DNA from 3 places in the Saccharopolyspora halophila genome. Region 3 is predicted to be linked to each of the others. Evidence: riboswitches for the same ligand, from Rfam matches in the RefSeq annotation. Region 3 holds a riboswitch; each other region holds the start of a gene.
The links. A riboswitch is a leader RNA that binds a small molecule or an ion and turns the genes downstream of it on or off. The one in region 3 is predicted to bind thiamine pyrophosphate.

Region 1 (7,364 bases), on a different contig from region 3:
GTTGGTGCCCAGCGCGATGCCCGCGCCCAGCGCGGCGGCCAGCGGTTCCAGCGCGTCGAAGAGCGCTGACTTGCAGTGGAAGCAGCGGTTGCCGTCGTTGGCCGCGTACTCGGGCCGCTCGGCCTCGTCGGTGCAGACCTCGACGTGCGGCATCCCGCGCTCGCGCGCGAACTCCTTGGCCTGCGCGCGCTCCTCGCTCGCCAGGCTGGGTGAGACCGCGGTGACCGCGAGCATCCGGGCGCCGAGCACCTCGTGCGCCACGCCTGCCAGCAGTGCCGAGTCCACGCCTCCGGAGAACGCGATCACCAGGGCTTCCTCCTCGGCGATGCGCGCGCGCAGCCGGTCCAATCCGGTCACGGCTCACTCCTCTCCACTACAGGTGCGGGATGGTCTGCGGTCCTTCGGGCAGCACGCACACCCGCGCGTTCGGGCCTTCGGCAAGTACGGCCTCCGCGACGTCGGGGCAGTGCGCCAGGTGCGCGCTGCGCAGCTGCTCCGGGTCGAGGTGCTCGCTGTGCACCGCGACCCGGGCCTTGCTCTGGATCTTGGCCTGGATCTGGACCTGCCACTGGTCCGGCACGGTGTTGGCGCGGGCCTCGATGTCGGCGAGCAGCCCTCGCGGGGACTCCGCCGAGGCCAGCACCTCGCGGAACGAACCGTGATCGGGGAACCCGTCCCGGCACTCGGCCGCGCAGATGATCAACCCGCCGGGTTTGACCACCTTCGCCGCCGCGGACATGCCCTTGACCGCCTGGTAGAGGTTCTGGTCCAGCGGGTAGCCGGAGTTGGTGGTGACCACGACGTCGAAGGGTTCCGGGACTCGCTGCATCGCCAGCCGCTGCGCGGCCGCGCACGCCGAGCGGTGCATCGCCAGCAGGTCCCCGCCGAAGGCCTCGATGATCTCGTGATCGCGGTTGAGGATGACGTCGAAGGCGAAATCGACTCCGGTGGCCGAGGCGATCGCGCGCACGTCGTCGTGCACCGGGTTTCCCTCGATGACACCCCAGGTCGCGTCGGGATGCGCGATGCGCGCCGCGTCGTGCAGCGTGAGCACGGTCCCCAGTCCGGCGAGTCCGGGCGCGACCAGCTTCGGGCCACCGCTGAACCCCGCGAAGAAGTGCGGCTCGACGAAGCCGGTGGTGATGCGGACGTCGGCCTCGACCCATTCGCGGTTGAGCCACACCGGAACTCCGTCGCCGAACTCGCCGCGCCAGACCAGCGATGAGTCGTCGCGGGCGTCGTGGTTGACCACCCGAACGCGATCGACGATCTCGTCGCCGAGCATCGCGCGCAGCTCGGCATCGGTGTTGGCGCGGTGCGTCCCCGTGGCCACCAGCAGGACGACGTCCTCGAGCCGGATCAGGCCGTCCAGCTCGGCGAGCAGCGCCGGGATCATCAGGTGCCGCGGTTGCGGACGGGTGCTGTCGCACAGCGAGACCGCGACGCGCTGACCGGGCCGGACGCGATCGCGCAGCGGAGGACCTGCCACCGGCTCGCGCAGCGCGCGCAGCAGCAGCTCGAACTCGTCGGGCGCGCCGGGGCGGAACCGCGGCGCGACGACCGTGGTCCGCTCGCGCGGCAACTCCACCGGCAGGCCTCGCTCGCCGTAGGCGAGCCGGACGCTCAACTGGTCAGCCACGAGCGGCCACCCGGTCGCGGAACAGGCGCATCGCAATCCCTCTTCATCGAAGTGCTCCAACCGGACTCTAACCGCGCGGACCGGTCGTTCCCATCCCTCGCGAAGAGAGATTTCCGGTGGTCACCAGGGGGCCCGGCGCCCTGTTCGGAGTGATAGTGCCTGCCCGGCCCGCTGTCCCGGGGCCGGCGGTCGGCCAAGCGGGCTTGAACCGCGCCTCACCCGTTCGGGTAGGGTCAGCGCGACTGATCGACGCGGGAGCTCGGGCGTACCGGGCTGAGAGGGTGGCAGATCGCGCGCCACCGACCGCCGAACCTGTCCGGATAATGCCGGCGTAGGGAGCTGTTGATGGCGGTTGACGCCGAACGTTCCGAAGTACCGCACACCCTGAACGAACCGGCGCCCAAAACGCTTGGCGTGCTGGACCAGAGCGCGTTCTGGGGCAACCTGGGCGTGAGCCTGCTGGGCTTCTCCGGTGCGCTGGCCGTGCTGGCGCCTGCGGGCGTGCCCCAGCTGTCCATGGCCGCGGCGATCACCGCGACCGTGGTCGGCACGGTGCTGGGCAGCATCATGGTCGGCATCGCGGCCATCCCCGGCGCCCGGACCGGCGCTCCGTCGATGATGCTGCTGCGCGGGTTGTTCGGCACCCGGCTGTCCTACGTGCCGACCGCGCTCAACATCCTGCAGCTGGTCGGCTGGGGGATGTTCGAACTGCTGGTCATCGCCCAGGGCGCGGAGGCGTTGTTCGGTGGTGGCCCACACTGGCTCTACGTCCTGATCGGCGGCGTCGTCACCACCGCCCTGACCCTGCGTCCGCTGGGCGCGCTGCGCATCCTGCGGCGCTACGTGAGCATCGCGGTGCTGATCGCGATGGCCTACTTCTTCGCGCAGCTGCTGCGACACCCGCTGCCCGCCATGCACGAGGGCTCCTGGGAGGGCTTCTGGCCCGGCGCGGACGCCGCGCTGGCGGTGGCGGTGTCCTGGCTGCCCGTGGCCTCGGACTACTCGAGGCACGCGCGCTCGGCCAAGGGAGCCTTCGCCGCGGCGACCGTGGGTTACTCGATCACCCAGATCGCCTGCTACCTGCTGGGTCTGCTCGGGCTGGCGTTGGTGGCCTGGAACGGCGATCAGGCCTTCGACCCGCTGCTGGCGGTGCCGCTCGGCGTGGTCTTCTTCGCGGTGCTGGTGCTGCGCGAGGTCGACCAGTCCTTCGCCGACACGTACTCGACCGCGGTGTCCATCCAGAACCTGCGGCCCAGCACCGATCGCCGAGTGCTGAGCCTGATCGTCGGTGCGGTCAGCACCATCGGCGCGCTGACCATCGACATCGAGCAGTTCTCCAACTTCCTGCTGCTGATCGGCTCGGTGTTCGTGCCGATGTTCGGCGTGCTGGCCGTCGACTACTTCGGCAACTCCCGCAGGCGGGAGTGGGACGTCTCGGCCGAGGCCCCGTCCCGCCGGGGCATGCTCTTCGCGTGGTTCCTCGGCTTCGCCGCGTTCCAGTTCATCAACCCGGGAGAACTCGGCTTCTGGAGCACCTTCTGGACCGATCTCCGCGCGTCCCTGGGTTTCGCGGTGCCGACCTGGATGAGCGCGGCGCTGACGTCCTTCGTGGTCGCGGCCGTCGTCGCGGGCGTCATCGGACTGCTGTCCCGGCGCCGATGAATCCGCGCGCTCGCGCCGAACCGGCAACCCGGCTCGGCGCGAGCGCGCCTGATCAGCGATCTCTGCGGGTGATCAGCTTGGACAGGGCGCGCAGCTCCTCGGCCGCCTCGGGCTCCGGTTGGCACGAGCGCAGGTCGTTGAGCGCCGCCGCGTGCAGGCTGTCGGCCTGGTGGCGGCTGAAGGCCTGCCCGCCCGCCTCGGTGATGAGGTCCGCGGCCCTGGCCAGTTCGGCGTCGTTGAGCGAACGATCTCGCTGGTACAGGGTGGCGAGGTGATGGCCCGCCGAGGTCGCCGAGCTGAGCGCGGAGACCACCGGCAGGGTCTTCTTCCGGACCCGGAGGTCGTTGAAGACCGGCTTGCCGGTGGTGGCCGGATCGCCCCAGATCCCCAGCAGATCGTCCACGTGCTGGAAGGCGAGCCCGAGGTGCTCCCCGAAACCGCGCAGCCGGGTGACCTGCTCGGGCGATCCCCCGCCGTAGAGCGCGCCGAGAGCGCAGGCGGTGCCCAGCAGGGCGCCGGTCTTGTTGCGGGCCATCCGCTGGCACTCCTCGGGGCCGACATCGCCGCGCTCCTCGAAGTCGATGTCCTCGGTCTGCCCATCGATCAGGCTCAACACCGCGCTGTTGAGCGTGCGGATCGCGGTGTCCGACTCCCGGTGCTGGGACGCCGCCAGCACGTCGGCCGACAGGATCAGCAGCGCGTCGCCTGCCAGGATCGCCGTGGAACTGCCGAAGACCGTCCACGCCGTCGGCCGGTGCCTGCGGGTGACGTCGCCGTCCATCACGTCGTCGTGCAGCAGCGAGAAGTTGTGCACCAGCTCCACCGCCACCGCCGCGGGCGCCGCCGTGGCCGGATCGCCTCCGACGGCGCTGGCGCTGAGCAGCACCAGCGCCGGCCGCATGGCCTTGCCCCGGTCGCCGCGCACCGGATTGCCCTGCTCGTCGAGCCACCCCAGGTGGTAGCCGGCCACCTGCTGCATGCGCTCGGGAAGGCGGTCCACAGCTGCCCGCAGCGCGGGCTCGACCAGAGCGCGGCAGCGGGACAGGGCCGCGAAGGCGACCTCGGCCGGGTCGGTGTCCTGTTGCTGGATCGTGGTCATCGGCTTTGCCTTTCGTTCAGCGGGCGATTTCGACCCGTTCGAGAACGCCGAGCGCGTCGGGAACCAGCACCGCGGCGGAGAAGTAGGTGCTCACCAGGTACGAGATCACGGCCTGGTCGCTGATCCCGGAGAACCGCACGGACAGTCCTGGCTGGTACTCCTCGGAGATGCCGGTCTGCTGCAGGCCGACCACCCCGTGATCGTCCTCGCCGGTGCGCATGCACAGGATCGAACTGGTCCCGGACTTGGTGACCGGGATCTTGTCGCAAGGCAGGATCGGTACCCCGCGCCACGACTGCACCGGATGCCCCTGCACCGCGGTGATCTGCGGGTAGATCCCGCGCTTGGTGCACTCGCGGCCGAACGCGGCGATGGTGCGCGGATGCGCCAGGAAGAAGCGCGACTTGCGCCGCCGGGACAGCAGCTCGTCCATGTCGTCGGGAGTGGGCGGGCCGGTCCGGGTGTGCAGCCGCTGCCGCAGGTCGGTGTTGTGCAGCAGCCCGAACTCGGGATTGTTGAGCATCTCGTGCTCCTGGCGCTCCCGGAGCGCCTCGATGGTCAGCCGCAGCTGCTGCTCGGTCTGGTTCATCGGCTGGTTGTAGAGGTCGGCGACGCGGCTGTGCACCCGCAGCACGGTCTGGGCGACGCTGAGCTCGTACTCGCGGGGTTCCAGCTCGTAGTCGACGTAGGTGCCGGGCAGGGGGAACTCCCCGCTGTGCCCGGAGGCGAGGTCGATCGCGGCCTCGCCCTGCTTGTTCTGCGGCGGCGCCTGCTCGCTCCTGCTCAGATGCTCGCGCAGGCCGTCGAACTGGTCCAGAACCGGCTGCAACGCGTGACGTTCCAGCACGAGCACGATGCACGGGGTGATCGCCTTGTAGGTGCTGGCCCAGGTGGATTCGCGCCCGGTGAGCACGCCTGCGCCGAAGAAGGCGCCATCGCCGAGCACGTCCAGCTGGGTGTTGTCGCCGTACTCGCCGGTGCCCAGCTGGGAGACCTTGCCGTGCGCGATGAGCAGCACCTCGGCCTCCGGGCTGCCCGCCGGAGCGATCACCTGGCCGGGCTCGTAGCGACGTTGCACGAATCGCTCGGCCAGGGTCGTCAGCGCCGAGTCGTCGTCGAAGCCGCGCAGCGGTGGCAGCTCGCGCAGCTCCTGCGGTATGACCCGCACGTTCTCGCCGGTGTTGGTGAAGGTGATCCGGCCGTCCCCGGGTTGGTAGGTCAGGCGGCGGTTGACCCGGTAGGTGCCCGATTCGAGATCCACCCAGGGCAGCATCCGGAGCAGCCAGCGGGAGCTGGTTCCCTGCATCTGCGGCTGGGTCTTGGTCGTGGTCGACAGCTTGCGCGCCGCCGCGGTGGTCAGGCTCTGCGGGGCCGGTCCTTCGGTGGACTCCGTCGTGGTCACGATCGCTTACTCCTCGATGCGCGAAAATCGTTGCGATGGCGGCGGGAGGGACCGGAGCGGATGGATCGACCACCCGCTCCGGCGGTTTCGGCCGCACACGGGGCGGCCTTAGGGGTCCTTGCCGAATGCGGTGGGGCCGCTGTCTCAGGTGGGGGACTCAGCCTGCGCCGCCGCGGGTTCTCGGACGTCGCCGGGCGAGGGCGGCCGCAGCGCCGCGCAGGCCGCTGCTCCCACAACCCGGCGGCGTCCGAGGTTCCGCTCCCGGCACCGCCACGCGAACCCCGGATCGAAATGTCCTCTTGCGGTCCCCGCGATGGACTGCGGGCGTCAGTCCTCCCGGCCCACCTCGACGTGCTCGAGAACGCCGAGCGCGTCCGGCACCAGCACGGCCGCCGAGTAGTACGCGCTGACCAGGTAGGAGATGACGGCCTGCTCGTTGATCCCCATGAATCGCACGGACAGGCCCGGTTGGTACTCGTCGGGCAACCCGGTCTGGTGCAGGCCGACCACGCCCTGGTTCTCCTCGCCGAGGCGCATCAGCATCACCGAGCTGGTCCGCTTCTCGGAGACGCCGATCTTGTTGCAGGGCAGGATCGGCACGCCCCGCCACGCGGGAACGTGGTGCCCGCCGAGGTCCACGCTCTGCGGGTAGAGCCCGCGCTTGCTGCACTCGCGGCCGAACGCGGCGATGGTGCGCGGATGCGCCAGGAAGGCTCCCGGCTCCTTCCACACCAGTGCCAGCAGCTCGTCCATGTCGTCGGGAGTGGGCGGGCCGGAGCGGGTGTGCACCCGCTGCCGCAGGTCGGCGTTGTGCAGCAGCCCGAACTCGCGGTTGTTGACCAGCTCGTTCTCCTGGCGCTCGCGCAGTGCCTCGATGGTCAGCCGCAGCTGCTGCTCGGTCTGGTTCATCGGCTGGTTGTAGAGGTCGGCGACGCGGCTGTGCACCCGCAGCACGGTCTGGGCGACGCTGAGCTCGTACTCGCGGGGCGAGAGCTCGTAGTCGACGTACGTTCCGGCCAGCGCGGGCTCGCCCGAGTGCCCGGAGGCGATGTCGACATCGGCCTCGCCGTAGGGATTGTGCGGCTGGCGCGGGCCCGCCAGCGCCTGCTGCACGTGCTCGCGCAGCGCCTCGGAATTGCCGTTGAGTTCCTGGAAGGACTGGTGCCGCAGCGAAAGCACGGTGCACGGGGTGACGGCCTTGTAGGTGGCGTCCCACTCGTCGCGCCTGCCCGCGAGGACCTGCGCACCGAAGTACTCGCCGTCGGCCAGCACCCCGAGCACGGTCTGATCGCCGTACTCGCCGGTACCGATCTTGTTCACCTTGCCGTGCGCGATGAGCACCACCTCGTCGGCGGGCTGCCCGGCGATGGCGATCGTCTGGCCCGGTTCGAAGGAGCGTTGCACGAAGCGGTCCGCCAGTTCGCGCAGCGCCGATTCGTCGTCGAAACCGCGCAGCAGCGGCAGCTCCTGGAGCTCCTGCGGGATCACCCGGATGTCGGAACCGGTGTTGGTGAAGGTGATTCGGCCGTCGCCGAGGGTGTAGCTCAGTCGGCGGTTGACCC
Region 2 (7,364 bases), on a different contig from region 3:
ACTGGCAGATCCCGTGGAGCCAGTGGAAGGCGGGAAACCGGTGATCGGGCCCGCCCTGCGCGGCGGTGCGGGCCGCCGCGCCTGAGATCGCCGCGACCGCGAGATCGATGAAGGCTCCTCTCCCAGCCGGGGAGGAGCCTTCATTCATGAGGAAGGGCGAAGAACGAGAAAGGCCCCGCTCGAAGGAGCGGGGCCTTTCTGCCTTGGGGTGAGTGACGGGAATCGAACCCGCGACTCCTGGGACCACAACCCAGTGCTCTACCGACTGAGCTACACCCACCTCGGCCGCTCGAGTCAGCCTCTCACCGAGGCCGCCCGGAGCAACAGATCTATCTTAACGCGTGCCCCGGACGGGATTCGCACCGGCCCTGATTTTCGGATTTCAGCTGCTCAGTGGTCCTGTTCCGGCTCGTCGCCGTCGATCAGCTCCCGAGCCACGGCTTGTGCCTGCTCGCTGCTCGGTCCCGGCTGCGGGACGAACGCGGTGCGGCGGTAGTAGGCGAGCTCGCGGATGGACTCGCGGATGTCGGCCAGCGCGCGGTGCGCGAGGCCCTTCTCCGGCTGCGCGTAGTAGATCCGCGGGTACCAGCGGCGGCACAGCTCCTTGACGGAGGACACGTCGACCATCCGGTAGTGCAGGTGCTCGTCCAGCTTCGGCATGTCCCGGGAGAGGAAGCCGCGGTCGGTGGCGATCGAGTTGCCCGCCAGCGGCGCGGAGCGCACGTCGGGCACGTACTGCCGGATGTGGTCCAGGACCCGCTGCTCGGCTTCCTCCAGGCTCACCGCGGACTCGCGGACCTCCTGGGTGAGCCCGGAGCGCTCGTGCATGTCCCGCACCACTTCGGGCATGCCGGCCAGGGCTTCGTCGTCGGCGTGGATCACGATGTCCACGCCGTCGTCGAGGATGTTGAGGTCGGCGTCGGTGACCAGGGCGGCGATCTCGATCAACGCGTCCTTGCCGAGGTCGAGCCCCGTCATTTCGCAGTCGATCCACACTAGACGGTCGTTCACCCGAAGCAGCCTAACCCCTCGACCCGCCCCGCAGGGCACCCCTCGACCCGGCGAACTGACAGTTTTGCCTAAAACCGCACCGAGACCATGTCCGTTCTGCCCGGACAGTTTTAGGCAAAACTGTCACCTCACTTGTTGAGGTGGGGGTGCAGCTCTCGGGGGACCACCTTGCCCGTGGGGTTGCGGGGAAGCTCGTCGAGGAAGACGACGTCCCTGGGGGTGGCGAACTTGGTGATGCGCTCGCGGACGCGGTTGCGGATGTCGTCGGCCTCCAGCGAAGCCTGCTCGCGCAGGACAACGAAGGCCGCCAGGCGCTGCCCCAGCTCCTCGTCGTCGACCCCCAGGACCGCGGCCTCGGCCACCTCCGGCATGGCGCCGATGACGTCCTCGGTCTCCTTGGGGTAGATGTTCTCGCCGCCCGAGATGATCATGTCGTCCTCGCGCCCGACCACGAACAACCGTCCGGCGCGGTCGAAGCGACCGAGGTCGCCGGTGGACATCAGGCCGTCGCGGCTTTCCCGGCTGGCACCGTTGGTGTAACCGTCGAAGATCATGTTGTTGGCCGCGAAGATCCGGCCCGGCTCGCCTTGCGGTACCGGCCGCCCGTCCTCGTCCAGGATCCGGACGGTGGTGCCGAACGGGGGCCTGCCCGCCGACGAGGGCGCGGCGCGCAGGTCGGAGGGCTGGGCGACGCTGACCCAGGAGACCTCGGTGGAGCCGTAGAGGTTGTAGAGCACCTGGCCGAAGGTGCGCTGGAATCGCGTGGCCAGGTCGGCGGGCAGGGCGGAGCCGCTGCTGGCCACGATGCGCAGCGAATCGAGCCGGTGCGCGGCGCGCTGCTCGTCGGGCAGGTCGAGGATGCGCTGCAGCATCACCGGCACCGCCCACATGGCGCCGACCCGGTTGCGCTCGATGGTGCGCAACGTGTCCTGCGGGTCGAACCGGCGGCGCAGCACCAGCGTCGCACCCAGCACGGCCGAGAGCTGGAATCCGGCCACGCCCCAGGTGTGGAACAGCGGCGCCTCGATCAGGACGCGCTCGCCCGCGCGCAGCGGGACCCGGGAGAAGATCGAGGCGGCGGGGGTCAGGCTCGGCGGATCCGGCCTGCGGGCGCCCTTCGGCGTGCCGGTGGTGCCGGAGGTGAGCACGATCAGCCGCGAGTGCCGCGGCGGCTTGTCGATGCCGCGCAGGGGAGTCTTGGCGATCAGGTGGTCGAGGGTGTCGTGCTCGGTGGTGGACTCCACCCAGCTCAGCACCACGTCCAGGTCGGCGGGCAGCTCGGGCAGGTGGTCGCCGAACTCCTCGTCGGTGACCAGCAGGTCGACGTTCTGCTCGCGGAGCACATCGCCGAGCTGCTTGGTGCTCAGCCCGACGTTGAGCAGCACCACGTCCACGCCCAGCTTGGCGGCGGCGACGACCACTTCGACGGTGCCGTGGTGGTTGCGGGCGAGCAAACCGATCCGGGTCCGGGCCGGGACCCGATCCCGCAGCGCCGTCGCCAGGCGGGTGGTCCGCTCGGACAGGTCGGCGTAGCTGAGCGCGCCCCGCTCGTCGATCACCGCCGGGCGGTCCGGGTGCCGGATCGCGCCGATGGCGAAGCCCAGCGGCACGGTGATGCCCCAGCGCCGGTAGGCCAGCGCCATGCGAGCCAGTTTGTCCGGCCGCACCGGACGCACCACACCCTGCCTGACTAGCACGTATGCCGCGTGCAACGCGGGGCCCGCGCTGCGTAGGAAGGTCTCGGACAACCGCCGCAGGACGCTCACTCGCTCACCTCTCGACATCCTTATCTACTCGCGAGTAAATAATGCCGGTGCGAGCCCGAGGTAACAAGACCGCGCGGCGGCTGCGGTGACGTAGCCCGCGTGGTCTAGTGCTCGGAAGCCGTGACCACGGCGTCCCGCAGGGCGGCGCGCAAGCGGCCGATCTCCAGCGGTGACATTACCGCGGTTTCGCCGGGCGGTGTGATGACCACCACCTGGCCCTGATCGACGAACACCGACATGTCACGTCGCCTGCCCGCGACGTCGCGGCAGCTGACGTGCCATTCGTTGGTTCCCACTGTCCAGCCTCCTAGGTGCCGTTCGCCTCGCTAGCGCGCTGATTGCGCGCTTCTCGAACGAGGGACGCACCGGGACCGGGCGCATGACGGCACGCCGCGGGATCGATCGCGAAGAATCGCGGTAGCGCCGACGGGACCCGGGCCCCGAAACGCTTCGGGGGCGATCCCCCCGTTGGGAGATCGCCCCCGAAGCAGCACCGTTAACCGGGCACACTCGTCTGCCGCAGCAGGTTGATCAGACCGGGCGAACCCGCAGACCGCCGCTCTCGGCGGAGAAGGTCACGGCGCCCTCGAAGTCGGCGATCGGCAGCTCGTCGCGGACCAGCCGGTGCAGCCCGTCCGAGGCCTCGGCCCGGATCTCGCGGGTGCTCACCGACTTCTCGGCCAGATCGGTGCCGCCGAACTGCACCTGCAGCTCGTCGCCCTGCACGGTGGCGCTCAGCCAGCCGCCGGGGATGGTCTGCTCGGTGCCCTCGTAGGACAGCGTCAGCTTGGCCGCGGCCGGCTCCTCGGCGCGCACCGCGATGTGCGACAGCGCCACACCCCGCTCGCCGGACTCACCGACCATCGCGATGACGTCGCGGGTGGCCTCGGCGGACAGGCCCTCGCCCGGCTTGGGCGTCAGGACCTGCACCTGCAGCTGGGCGGCCAGCCGGTAGGGCTGCCAGGAGCCCGCGCCGATCAGGTTGACCACGGCGGCGACCGACACGCCGTCGACCAGCCGGTCACTGCCCGGTGCGGGAGTGATCTCGATCGCCGGGACGTCGCGTTTTGCCAACAGGTCGCGCAGCGCCTTGGCGCGCAGACGGCTGTTGCGGTCGAAGCCGCGGGTGATCGCCACCGTCTGCGATCCGGCGGCCGCCGCTGCGGCCTCGGTCAGATCCGCCAGCGGGGCCCAGATCTGCGCCGGGTCCTCTTCGGGACGCTGACGGCGCGCGCGGGCGAAGCTCGGAGCATCGGTCGTCGTTTCCATCGCTTTCCAGGTTAGTCCGTCGAAAAGGGACGCTTTACCTGCCGATGGCCCTGACCGGGTGTGAGTTCGGTCGCCTTTCTTGATTCGGCGACGCGGACCCGGGGGCTTGCCGGCTGTTGCTAGGTTGGGACGCGACGCGGGGTGCCCGGCATGTCCTGGCTGAGAACAGACCCGTCGAACCTGACCTAGCTCGTACTAGCGGAGGGACGTCATCATCATGGCCCCCAATGTGCTGACCATCGCCGGTACCGACCCCAGCGGCGGTGCCGGAATTCAGGCGGACCTCAAGGCGTTCTCGGCCAACGGGGCCTACGGCATGTCGGTGATCACGGCGCTGGTCGCGCAGACCACGACCGGCGTGCGCCGGGTGCAGGAAGTGGCGCCCGACTTCGTCACCGATCAGCTGGTCACGCTGCTCGACGACGTCCGGGTGGACGCGGTCAAGATCGGCATGCTGGCCAACGCCGAGGTGATTCGCGCGGTGGTCGCCGTGCTGGACGACTACTCGCCGCGGCACGTGGTGCTGGACCCGGTGATGGTGGCCAAGAGCGGTGACCGCCTGCTGGCCCCGGAGGCCGTGGGGGCGCTGCGCGAGGAACTGCTGCCGCGGGTCGACCTGATCACGCCGAACCTCCCGGAGGCCGCCGACCTGCTCGGTGAGCCCGAGATCACCGAGTCCGGGCAGATGCCCGGCCAGGCCGAGCGGTTGGCCGCGCTGGGTGCCAAGCAGGTGCTGCTCAAGGGCGGGCACTTCCACGGGACCGACAGCGTCGACCTGCTGCACGGCGACGGGCGGTCCGAGTTCCTCGCCGGCGAGCGGATCGCCACCACCAACGATCACGGCACCGGGTGCACCCTCTCGGCGGCCATCGCGGCCCTGCGCCCGCAGCGGGCGGGCTGGCTCGAGGCCGTTGGCGAGGCCAAGCAGTACCTCACCGAAGCCCTCCGCGCCTCCGCTCGCCTCGACGTCGGTCACGGGCACGGCCCGGTGCACCACTTCCACTCCTGGTGGTGAGGGTCGAGCCCGCTTCGGGCTCGATCACCGCGGCGGTGCGGGTGGCGGTATCCGGCGCGTCGGAGATACCGCGATCCGATCCGGCATCGCGGGCGTTCGCGCGTGGCGTCGTTCGTCGACCGCGCAAGTTCACGAAGGAATCCGGGAGGACCGCAATGAGCAAGTTGCCCGATCCGCCTGCCGGCGGTTTCTGCGCCGAGGCGTGGCAGCACACCGCTCGGCTGCAGGACGCGATCCTGAAGCTGCCGTTCAACGAGGCGCTCACCGACGGGAGCCTCTCGCGCGACGTGTTCGCGTTCTACATCGTGCAGGACGCCCGGTACCTGGTCGGTTTCGCCCAGGCGCTGTCCGCGGCGGCGACCCGGTCCGATGATGCCGATGACGCGGCGTTCCTGGCGGGCGCGGCCAACGCGGCGCTGCTGGAGGAGCGGCGGCTGCACGCGGGTTACGTCGAGGAGTTCGGGCTGACCGAGGCCGAGACCGCCGGGATCGAGACCTCGCCGACCTGCCTGGGCTACACGTCGTACCTCAAGGCGTGCGCGCTCGCCGAGTCCTATCCGGTGCTGCTGGCCGCGATCCTGCCGTGCTTCTGGGTCTACCAGCACGTGGGCGCCACGATCCTGGAAGCCACCGGTGGCGCCGAGGGGCACCCGTACCAGGCGTGGATCAAGACCTACGCCGATGACGAGTTCGCCTCGGCGGTGCGGTCCGCGCGCGAGCTGGTGGACAAGGTCGCCGCGCGCTCGGACGAGGCGACCCGGGGCAAGATGCTCGAGGCGTTCACGCGCGCGACCGAGTTCGAGTGGATGTTCTGGCACAGCGCGTGGGTCAAGGAAACCTGGCCGACCGCTGAGTTCCTCGCCCGGTAGCAGATTTTGATCACGGGGAGTGATCGCCGAACTCCGCTCGAGCGAGATCGGTGATCACTCTCGGTTGATGTTTGACCACTGTACGAGTTGTGATTCGCCTCACTGTCGCTTGTGGATAACGATAACGGGACGGCGTAGCGATTTGCTGGGTGTGATGCTCTTCAACGGGCGGAACTTGCAGGTTAGATCCACTCCTATTTGGACGGAGTTCGGGGCGTTGGGCACTTCTCTCCTCATCGTGTTACTGGGCATGCTCGTGCCGGTGCTCGCGGCTGCGCCGTTCTACATCGCCGACCGGCGCGATGATCGTCGAAGGGGAGCTGAAACGTCTTCGTCCGCAACGGAGGGTGTTGGCGAGTCCGAGGGCGTTGGCGAACCCGACAGCGGCGAGGAGGCCGTGGATCCCGGCGGTGAACCGCGAACGGCTGAGCCGGACGAGGGATCCGGCTCAGCGGTCCACGAGATCCCGGCGGCGCGCGAAGCGGTCGAGGACGACGAACTCCCCGGCGTGATCCCGAACATCGCCGAGATCGCCGAGGCCGGGCACGCCGAGGTCCGCGCGTAGCAACCGCTCGGCGGCGCGGGGCGGCCGGCGATGCCAGGTGCGGAACACGTCGCCGGAGTTCCTTCGGCCACCGGCGACGCCGCGCGAGTTCGGGCGTTCCTAGCCGTAGATCGTCTTGGCCAGTGCGGCCTTGCCCTGCTGCAGTTCCCGCAGTGCGGCGGGCTTGTAGCCCCCGCCGGTGGGCGGCGCGGGAATCGAGAGGTCTTCGTTCAGCGTCCACCCGGAGCCGCGCTCGATCAGCGAGCGGTGCTTGTTGGCGTAGTAGTTCGAGCTGATCGACACCGCGACTCCGTCGGCACCGGTCGCGGCGGCCACCAGGTGCATGTGGAACCGGGTGGAGATCCACTTCTGGCCCGGCCCGGCGGGCAGGCCGTGGGCCATGATGTCCGAGAACGGGTAGAACCGGGCGCCCGGCAGATCGTGCTCGACCAGGGCGAAGATGTCCCGGTCGATGCGCGGGATGCCCTCGACGAAACCGACGCGCTCCGGGCTGACGCCCCAGCTGCGCAACGTGTCCAGCAGGAAACCGGCCAGCGCGTGCCCGGTGAGGTCCAGCATGTCCGACTGCATGCAGACCATGACCTCCGGCTTGTCCTCCTCTTCGCGGAAGAGGGCGGGCTCGATGCCGAAGAACAGGTCATCGCCCGTGGCCGAGGCGTTGACCAGCAAAGAGGCGGATGGCTCGTCGCGCACGTCGACGATCTCGAACTGCGCGGCCAGGCTGCGCAGCAGCGGTTGTGCTTCTTGGGCCACCGGCCACAGCCCCTGCCCGGTCATCACCGCGCGCCCGCCGGAGCGGCGTGCCGCCGCGACCGTGGCCGCCAGCAGGCCGATGTGGCGCGGCCAGATGCCGTTGATGAACCCGCCGC
Region 3 (7,364 bases):
CGGCAGCAGCGTGTCCTCGTCGGCGACGACCTCGAGCTTGATCCAGTTGGTCTCCAGCGCCTCCCTGGCCAGCTGCGCGGTCAGCACCGCTTCGGCGGCGGTGCGGCAGCCCGCGGTGTTCGGCAGCGCCTCGATGCCGTGCCTGCGCAGCAGGTCGAACACGCCCGTACCGCCTTCGGCGTCGACGCGGCGCATGGCCACCGTGGTCAGCTCGGTACCGGAGGCGATCAGCGCGCGCTCCAGGATCGAGAGGTTGGCGGCCCCTCCGGTCCCGGTGATCAGTCGCGAACCGAACTCGCGGTCGGCGATCACCAGTGGGTCGTCCATGTTCACCCTCCTTGGACTGCGGTGAGGACCTCGATGGTGGCTCCGGGGCGCAGCGCGGTGTCCGGCCACGACGCGCGCGGCACGACCGCGCCGTCCACGGCCACCGCGACCCCGCGTTCGGCGACGCCGAAGTCCTGCAGCACCGACGCGAGCGTGGCGTCGGCGGCGACCTCCCTGGCGTCGCCGTTGATGACGACGTTCACTGCTGTCCTCCGAATCGGCTCGGATCGGTTGCCTTGATCAGCGGTTCCGGTTCTTCGCCGCGCAGCATCGCCAGCACGGCGTCCACCGTGACCGGGGTGAGCAGGAAACCTCCGCGGTGGTGGCCGGTCGCGGCCAGCACTCCGGGCTCCAGGCTGCCGATGATCGGCAGGTTGTCCTCGGTGCTGGGCCGCAGCCCCGCGGTGGCCTCGACCAGCTGGTACTCCGCGATCCCCGGCATCACCGCTTCGGCGTCGGCGAGCAGGTCGCGGACCCCGCCGACGGTGACCTCGGTGTCGAAGCCGACCTCGTACTGGGTGGCCCCGAGCACCAGTCCCCCGTCATCGCGCGGAACCAGGTAGGCCGGTCGGCCGTGCACCGGACCGCGCACGGTCCTGGTCGGCGGCGGCAGCGCCGTGGCGCGCCTGCACAGCCGCAGGATCTCGCCCTTGACCGGGCGGATTCGATCGCCCAGCGCGGGATGCAGCGGACCGGAGTGCGCGCCCGCGGAGATCACCGCGACATCGCAGTCCACGGTGGTTCCTTCGAGCTCGACCGCGCCCGGCCGCACGCGCGTGGCCCTGGCCGGGACGAGCTCCACGCCGGCGGCGGTGGCCGCCGCGCACAACGCGTCCAGCGCGACCCGGTTGTCCACCGCGAGATCGCCGGGCACGTCGAGACCCCCGCGCACCGCGGGGCCCAGCGACGGCTCCAGCTTGCGCACCTGGCGGCCGGTCAGCCGGTTCACGCTGCGGCCCAGGTCGGACAGGTGGCCCGCGACGTTGTCCAGCTCCGCGCGGTCGGCGGTGTCCACCCCGACCATCAAGGTGCCTTCGCGACGCAGCCCGGAGCTGCGCCCGGCGGCGCGGGCCAGCTCGTCGGCGAACTCCGGCCAGCGGTTCAACGACGTCGACCCCAGCTCCAGGAGTTCTTCCTCGCCCGGCCAGGCCTCGGCCAGCGGCGCCAGCATCCCGCCCGCCACGTGCGAGGCGCCGGACGCGGGCTCCGGGTCGATCAGCCGCACCCGATATCCGGCCGCGGCGGCCCGCCAAGCGATGGACAGGCCGATGACTCCCCCGCCCACCACGGCGACGTGCTCAATACGCTGTTCAGACACTCCACGCTCCCTGCGCCGGCATGACCCGGTTCAGGTTCGACGGTCGGGGCCTGCGCCCCCTCTCAGCCCGGTAGCCGGGCTCCCGTGCTCACCGCCGTCCACGGTACCCGCCCGCAGATCACCCGTCACCGAGCAGCCTGTTTCCCCGCTCACTCCGGCCGGAGCGCGCCTGCGACGCGCTGGGGGTCGCTGAGCCGGAAGCCACCGGCGCGGAAGGCTAGGGTTGGGGCATGCCTGGAATGGATGGGTTTGGAATCCGGAGCCGGCTCGCCGAGGCTCGGGTGTACTTGTGCACCGACGCGCGCGCCGAGCGCGGTGACCTGGCGGAGTTCGCCGACGCGGCGCTCGCGGGCGGGGTGGACATCATCCAGTTGCGGGACAAGGGGCCGGAAGGGGCACCGCTGGAAGCCCGGCAGGAACTGGCCGCCCTCGAGGTGCTGGCCGATGCCTGCGTGCGGCACGGCGCGCTGCTGGCGGTCAACGACCGCGCGGACGTGGCGCTGGCCGCCGAAGCCGACGTGCTGCACCTCGGGCAGGACGACCTGCCCGTCGAGCAGGCCCGCAAGGTGGTCGGCGACGAGGTCGCGATCGGCCGCTCCACGCACGACGTCGTCCAGGCCGACGCGGCCGCTACCGAAGCGGGCGTGGACTACTTCTGCACCGGTCCGACCTGGACCACCCCCACCAAGCCCGGCCGCGAGGCCGCGGGCCTGGAGCTGGTGCGCCACGCGGCCGAGCACGCGGGCCACGGCCGCCCCTGGTTCGCCATCGGCGGCATCGACGCGACCAACCTGGACGAGGTCGTCGCCGCGGGCGCCGAGCGCGTCGTCGTCGTCCGCGCCATCACCGAGGCCGAGGACCCGCGCGCCGCCGCGGCAGCGCTGCGCGAACGCCTGCTCTGACCGCGAACGCGAGACGACCCCCGGAGCGAGGGCTCCGGGGGTCGTCTCGGACGGGTCGTCCGGTGCGGCGGGACCGCGCGGGTGGCCGCATCGGCGCCGCGGCCGGACTGCGTGCCGGGTTCGGTCAGTCCCGCACGACCACCGCGGGGACGGGACGCGTCACTGCGTCACGAGGCTGAGCCCGTAGGCGGAGAGTGCCTCGTTGACCGGCTGGAAGTAGGTGGTGCCGCCCCAGGTGCAGTCACCGGAACCACCCGAGGTCATGCCCTGGGCCTGGTTGCCCGAGATGAACGAGCCACCGGAGTCGCCCGGCTCGGCGCAGACGTCCGTCCGGGTCAGGCCGTAGACGGTGCCCTGGGAGTACCGCACGGTCTGGTTCTTGGCCTCGACCGTGCCGCAGTGCCACCCGGTGGTGGAGCCGGAGCGGCAGATCGACGCACCGACCGCGGCTTCGGAGGAACCGGTGACGGCCCGCTGGCCGCCGTAGGTGTTGACGTACGGCTGCGGGGTGTCGTCCGAGCCGGTCCGGACGTAGGAGTAGTCGTCGCCCGGGAAGGACGAGCCGGCGAAGGTGCCGCTCGGGCCGGAGGTGCTCGACCCGACGTCACCGCAGTGGCCCGCGCTCACGAACCCGTCGTTGACCGCGAAGCCGATGGAGCACCGGGCGCTGTTGTCGATGGTGTAGGCGTTGCCGCCGACGATGTCCGCGTAGGTCCGCGGCTGCGCGGCGGACTCGACGACATCGATCGCCGCGGCGGCACCGTTGGCCTCGGCGAACCGGGTCGCCTCGGGCGCGGAACCCGGCTTGACGGTCACGACCACCGCGTTCTGCTGCGGATCGACGTGCCAGCCGGTCACCGCCTCGGGAGCCTGCTCCTGCGCGGCGTTGAGCCGCTCCACGATCCCGTTGAGGCGGTCTTCGGAGAAGGTGACCCGCTCGGCGCGGGCACCGGCGGCGCGGACCTCGTCGGCCTTGGCCGCATCGGTCACGCCGACGACGAGCTCACCGGTCGCCTGGTCGATGTAGGACCCGCCGTAGGCGCCTGCGAGCTCGTTCTCGAGGTTCTGCGAGGTGCGCGACGCCGCGTTGTCCCTGGCGATGCGCTCCTGCGCCTGTTCCTTGGTCAGGCCCATGTCGCGCTGCATCGCGCCCAACATGGTGTCCGGCTGTTCGTGGGATTGCTGGGCGGCAGTGGCCGGCATGGTCAGGGCCACGACCGTTCCTGCGGTGGCGAGCACGGTTCCGGCCATACGAGCCGCGAATCTGCTTGTCATCTGGCATCTCCCTAAGATGTGACCTGGATCTCTAGATCCCGTCGCCGATCCAGTATCGAAATCCCTCTGGGAAAAACCATCCAACATTCAGCCCAATATGCCCGAAACGTCCCCGAAAACTTCACGTTTACCGGGAAATTCGGTGGCTGTTCACAATTTTCGCCAGATATATTCCGGCGCGATGGGCCCGCGCCGGAAACCGCCTCAGTCCGGCGGGTTGAGCCGCGCGACGAACTTGTAGCGATCACCGCGGTAGATCGATCGCACCCATTCCACGGGATTTCCCTCGGCGTCGAAGGAGTGCCGGGACAGCAGCAGCATCGGCAGACCCACGTCGGCGCCGAGCAGCTCGGCTTCCTCCGGACTGGCCAGCGCGGTCTCGATGGTCTCCTCGGCGTGCCCGAGCTGGAGGTCGTAGCCCTCCCGCAGCACCTCGTACAGCGAACCGCCGGACTCCAGCTTCGCGGTGAGCCCGCGGAAGCGCCCCAGCGGCAGGTGGGTGGTCTCGATGGCCATCGGCTCACCGTCGGCCAGCCGCAACCTGCGCAGCCGCAGCACGGCCGAACCGGCCTTGGTGCCCAGCAGCACCGCGAGCTCCTCGTCGGCGGCCTCCTCGACGACGGCGAGCAGTCGCGAGGCGGGCTGGCGGCCCTGGGCGCGCATGTCCTCGGTGTAGCTGCTCAGCTGCAGGCGCTGGGCGACCTTGGGCTTGGCCACGAAGGTCCCCTTGCCCTGCACCCGCAGCAGCCTGCCCTCGACGGTCAGCTCGGCCAGCGCCTGGCGCACCGTGGTGCGGGAGACGTCGAACTCGGAGGCGAGCGAGCGCTCGGTCGGGATCGGGGTTCCTGGCGGCATCGACCGCAGGAGGTCGAGCAGGTGCTGCTTGAGCCCCCAGTACTTCGGCTCTCGAGGCGCACGCCCCTGCGAGTCCGTACCGCCGCCGGGCGCGGTCGTGTCGAGCATCCGTTCCTCCTGCCGCCGCAACCTGCGAACGCCGATCGTGCCGCCTGCCCTGAGGCGACATGCCGCCTGGCCGCCGAGCATGCCCGAAGGCGTCCGCCGGACCAACGCCCCGGGTCGCCGACGCTCGGTGATCACGTCAGTCTCCGATGTGCGTGCACACTAGCGCCACTTGCACTTGACGCAGGGTGTCGCGCACCACAATTTTGCCGGTATTCCCTCGAACCCGGGGCGTGGGCGTTGTTGAACTCGAGGAGAGCGCAGCGCGCGCACCCGTAGGATTGGTCTGAACCTCTACGGAGAAGGGACACCCATGCCCGCTGGCAAGCACATGACCGACGAGATCGACCAGCAACCCGCGATCTTCGCGGACCTGCTGGCCGCGCAGCACGAGATCGCCGAGGTGGCCGGCGTCATCGCCCGGCGGAAGCCGCGCTTCGCGCTGCTCGCGGCCCGCGGTTCCAGCGACCACGCGGCGCTGTACGCGAAGTACCTGATCGAGGTACTGCTGGAGCTGCCGGTGGGACTGGTCTCGCCCTCGACCACCACGCTCTACGGCGCGCGGCCCGACCTCACCGACGTGCTGCTGATCTCGGTCAGCCAGAGCGGCGGCTCCCCCGACCTGCTGCGCGTCACCGAGTCCGGCCGCGAGCGCGGCGCGCTGACCGCGGCGATCACCAACAACACCTCCTCGCCGCTGGCCGAGGCCGCCGAGCTGTCGCTAGGCATCCGGGCCGGGCAGGAGCAGGCGGTGGCCGCGACCAAGACCTACAGCGCCACGCTGCTGACGCTGTACCTGCTGGTCGACGCGATCCGCGGCGGGGACGGGACGCGGGCCAGGGCGCTGCCGGAGCTGGCCACCGCGGCGCTGTCCGAGCGCGGCGCGGTGGACGAGGCGGTGCAGCGCTACCGGTTCGCCGATCGGATGGTCACCACCGGGCGCGGTTACTCGCTGGCCACCGCGCAGGAGGCCGCGCTCAAGCTCGCCGAGACCAGCTACCTCTCCGCGCGCGCCTACAGCGGTGCCGACCTGCTGCACGGCCCGGTCGCGGCGGTCGACGAGGAAACCGCGGTGCTGGCGCTGAACAGCAACGGCCGAGGCGGCGAGTCCATCCGCGAGGTGCTCGACGTAGTGCACGCGCGCGGCGCCGACATCTGCGCGATCGGATCGGGCGCCGCGCACTCGGCCGCCGCCCACCGCATTCCGCTGCCCGACTGCGCCGAGGAGGTCAGCCCGGTCCTGGAAGTCCTGCCGGTCCAGCAGCTGGCCCTGGGACTGGCGCTGGCCCGGGGCTTCGACCCGGACTCGCCGCGCGGGCTGAACAAGGTCACCAAGACCACGTAGGGCGTGTTCGGGAAGTGCTTTGCTCGGCGGGCAGCAGAACCTGGTCGGCTCCGTGGCTCCGAGCGCCGCTCCTGATGTATGCCACCAGGAGCCGTGCGGCAACCCGGCGGAGGAGCTCGGGTCCGCCGCCCGCGGCCGCCGGGCGAAGCAGTTCCGACGAGAGCCCGGGAGCGGGCGCACCGGTCGAGCCGCTCCCGGGCAGGTCCTACCGCAGCCCGTAGACCTCGCGGGCCGTCGTGTCGAAGATGGCGCGGCGCTCGGGTTCGCTGAGCTGGTCGGTGAGCCGGCTCGCGATGTCCAGCACCTCGGCGTAGCCGGCGGCCAGCAGGCAGACCGGCCAGTCGGAGCCGAACATGATCCGGCGCGGCCCGAAGGCGTCGAGGACGACGTCGACGTAGCGGCGCAGGCGTTCCGCGTCCGGCTGGCTCGCCCAGTCGTCCTCGGTGACCAGTCCGGAGAGCTTGCACACCACGTTCGGATAGCTCGCCAGCGACCGGATCAGCCCGGCCCACGGTTCCAGCTCGCCGGTGGAGACCGCGGGTTTCGCGCAGTGGTCCAGCACGAAGGTCAGCTGCGGGAAGCGGCTGACCGCCTTGATCGCCGCGGGCAGCTGGTGCGGCCGGACCAGCAGCTCGTAGACCAGTCCGGCGTCCTCGACCGAGCCCAGCCCGGCCAGCACGTCGGAGCGGATCAGCCAGTCCGGGTCCGGCTCGTCCTCCACTTGGTGCCGGACGCCGCGCAACCGGCCGCCCGAGGGGTGCGCCTGCAACCTGCCGAGCTGTTCGCGGGTGTCGCGGGCGGTGAGGTCCACCCAGCCGACGACGGCCGCGATCTGGTCGACGGTTTCGGCGAGCACGAGCATTTCCGGTGTTTCGTCCGGATCGGCGGCGGTCTGCACCAGCACGGTGCTGTCCACCGAGGTGCCCTTGAGCGCGGCGTGCAGGTCCGGCGGCAGGAAGTCGCGGCGCAGCGGGTCCTTCCCGGGGCCGCTCATCCAAACCCGGTCGCGGACATCGAGATCCCAGAGGTGGTGGTGGCTGTCCACGGTCATCGAGCACCACCATCCGCATCGGACCGAGTGGGTGCTGCTTGCTGGTGGTCCATGTCCCCCGTCTCCCGACCTGTTGATGCCGTCCGATGTATAGCCCCTCGGCGCACCGAAAACCAAGCCCGGTGACCACTTCACGTCGGATGGCGAGGTCACACCACCGCCGCCCGGGTACAAATGGCACATGCG

Region 1: it holds a riboswitch for thiamine pyrophosphate, as region 3 does, so the genes downstream of both, ABD289_RS23255 (purine-cytosine permease family protein) here and thiO (glycine oxidase ThiO) in region 3, are expected to answer to the same signal.
Region 2: it holds a riboswitch for thiamine pyrophosphate, as region 3 does, so the genes downstream of both, thiD (bifunctional hydroxymethylpyrimidine kinase/phosphomethylpyrimidine kinase) here and thiO (glycine oxidase ThiO) in region 3, are expected to answer to the same signal.

The regions. Positions count from the first base shown of each region.
Region 1 is NZ_BAAARA010000023.1:46,950-54,313, reverse strand. It holds gene larE (ATP-dependent sacrificial sulfur transferase LarE) at 1-357, opposite strand, end outside; gene larA (nickel-dependent lactate racemase) at 374-1,639, opposite strand; TPP riboswitch at 1,881-1,994, shown strand; gene ABD289_RS23255 (purine-cytosine permease family protein) at 1,985-3,301, shown strand; gene ABD289_RS23250 (family 2 encapsulin nanocompartment cargo protein polyprenyl transferase) at 3,354-4,400, opposite strand; gene ABD289_RS23245 (family 2B encapsulin nanocompartment shell protein) at 4,417-5,802, opposite strand; gene ABD289_RS23240 (family 2B encapsulin nanocompartment shell protein) at 6,130-7,364, opposite strand, start outside.
Region 2 is NZ_BAAARA010000013.1:115,995-123,358, reverse strand. It holds gene ABD289_RS18385 (L,D-transpeptidase) at 1-44, shown strand, start outside; tRNA gene ABD289_RS18380 (tRNA-His) at 205-280, opposite strand; gene orn (oligoribonuclease) at 391-1,011, opposite strand; gene ABD289_RS18370 (AMP-binding protein) at 1,140-2,777, opposite strand; gene ABD289_RS18365 (hypothetical protein) at 2,882-3,073, opposite strand; gene ABD289_RS18360 (hypothetical protein) at 3,309-4,046, opposite strand; TPP riboswitch at 4,174-4,270, shown strand; gene thiD (bifunctional hydroxymethylpyrimidine kinase/phosphomethylpyrimidine kinase) at 4,264-5,061, shown strand; gene ABD289_RS18350 (TenA family protein) at 5,217-5,930, shown strand; gene ABD289_RS18345 (hypothetical protein) at 6,085-6,495, shown strand; gene ABD289_RS18340 (polysaccharide pyruvyl transferase family protein) at 6,595-7,364, opposite strand, start outside.
Region 3 is NZ_BAAARA010000003.1:133,256-140,619, reverse strand. It holds gene thiG (thiazole synthase) at 1-327, opposite strand, end outside; gene thiS (sulfur carrier protein ThiS) at 330-530, opposite strand; gene thiO (glycine oxidase ThiO) at 527-1,645, opposite strand; TPP riboswitch at 1,636-1,741, opposite strand; gene thiE (thiamine phosphate synthase) at 1,876-2,547, shown strand; gene ABD289_RS05885 (S1 family peptidase) at 2,707-3,822, opposite strand; gene ABD289_RS05880 (GntR family transcriptional regulator) at 4,027-4,785, opposite strand; gene ABD289_RS05875 (SIS domain-containing protein) at 5,096-6,127, shown strand; gene ABD289_RS05870 (amidohydrolase family protein) at 6,333-7,178, opposite strand; gene ABD289_RS05865 (N-acetylglucosamine kinase) at 7,360-7,364, shown strand, end outside.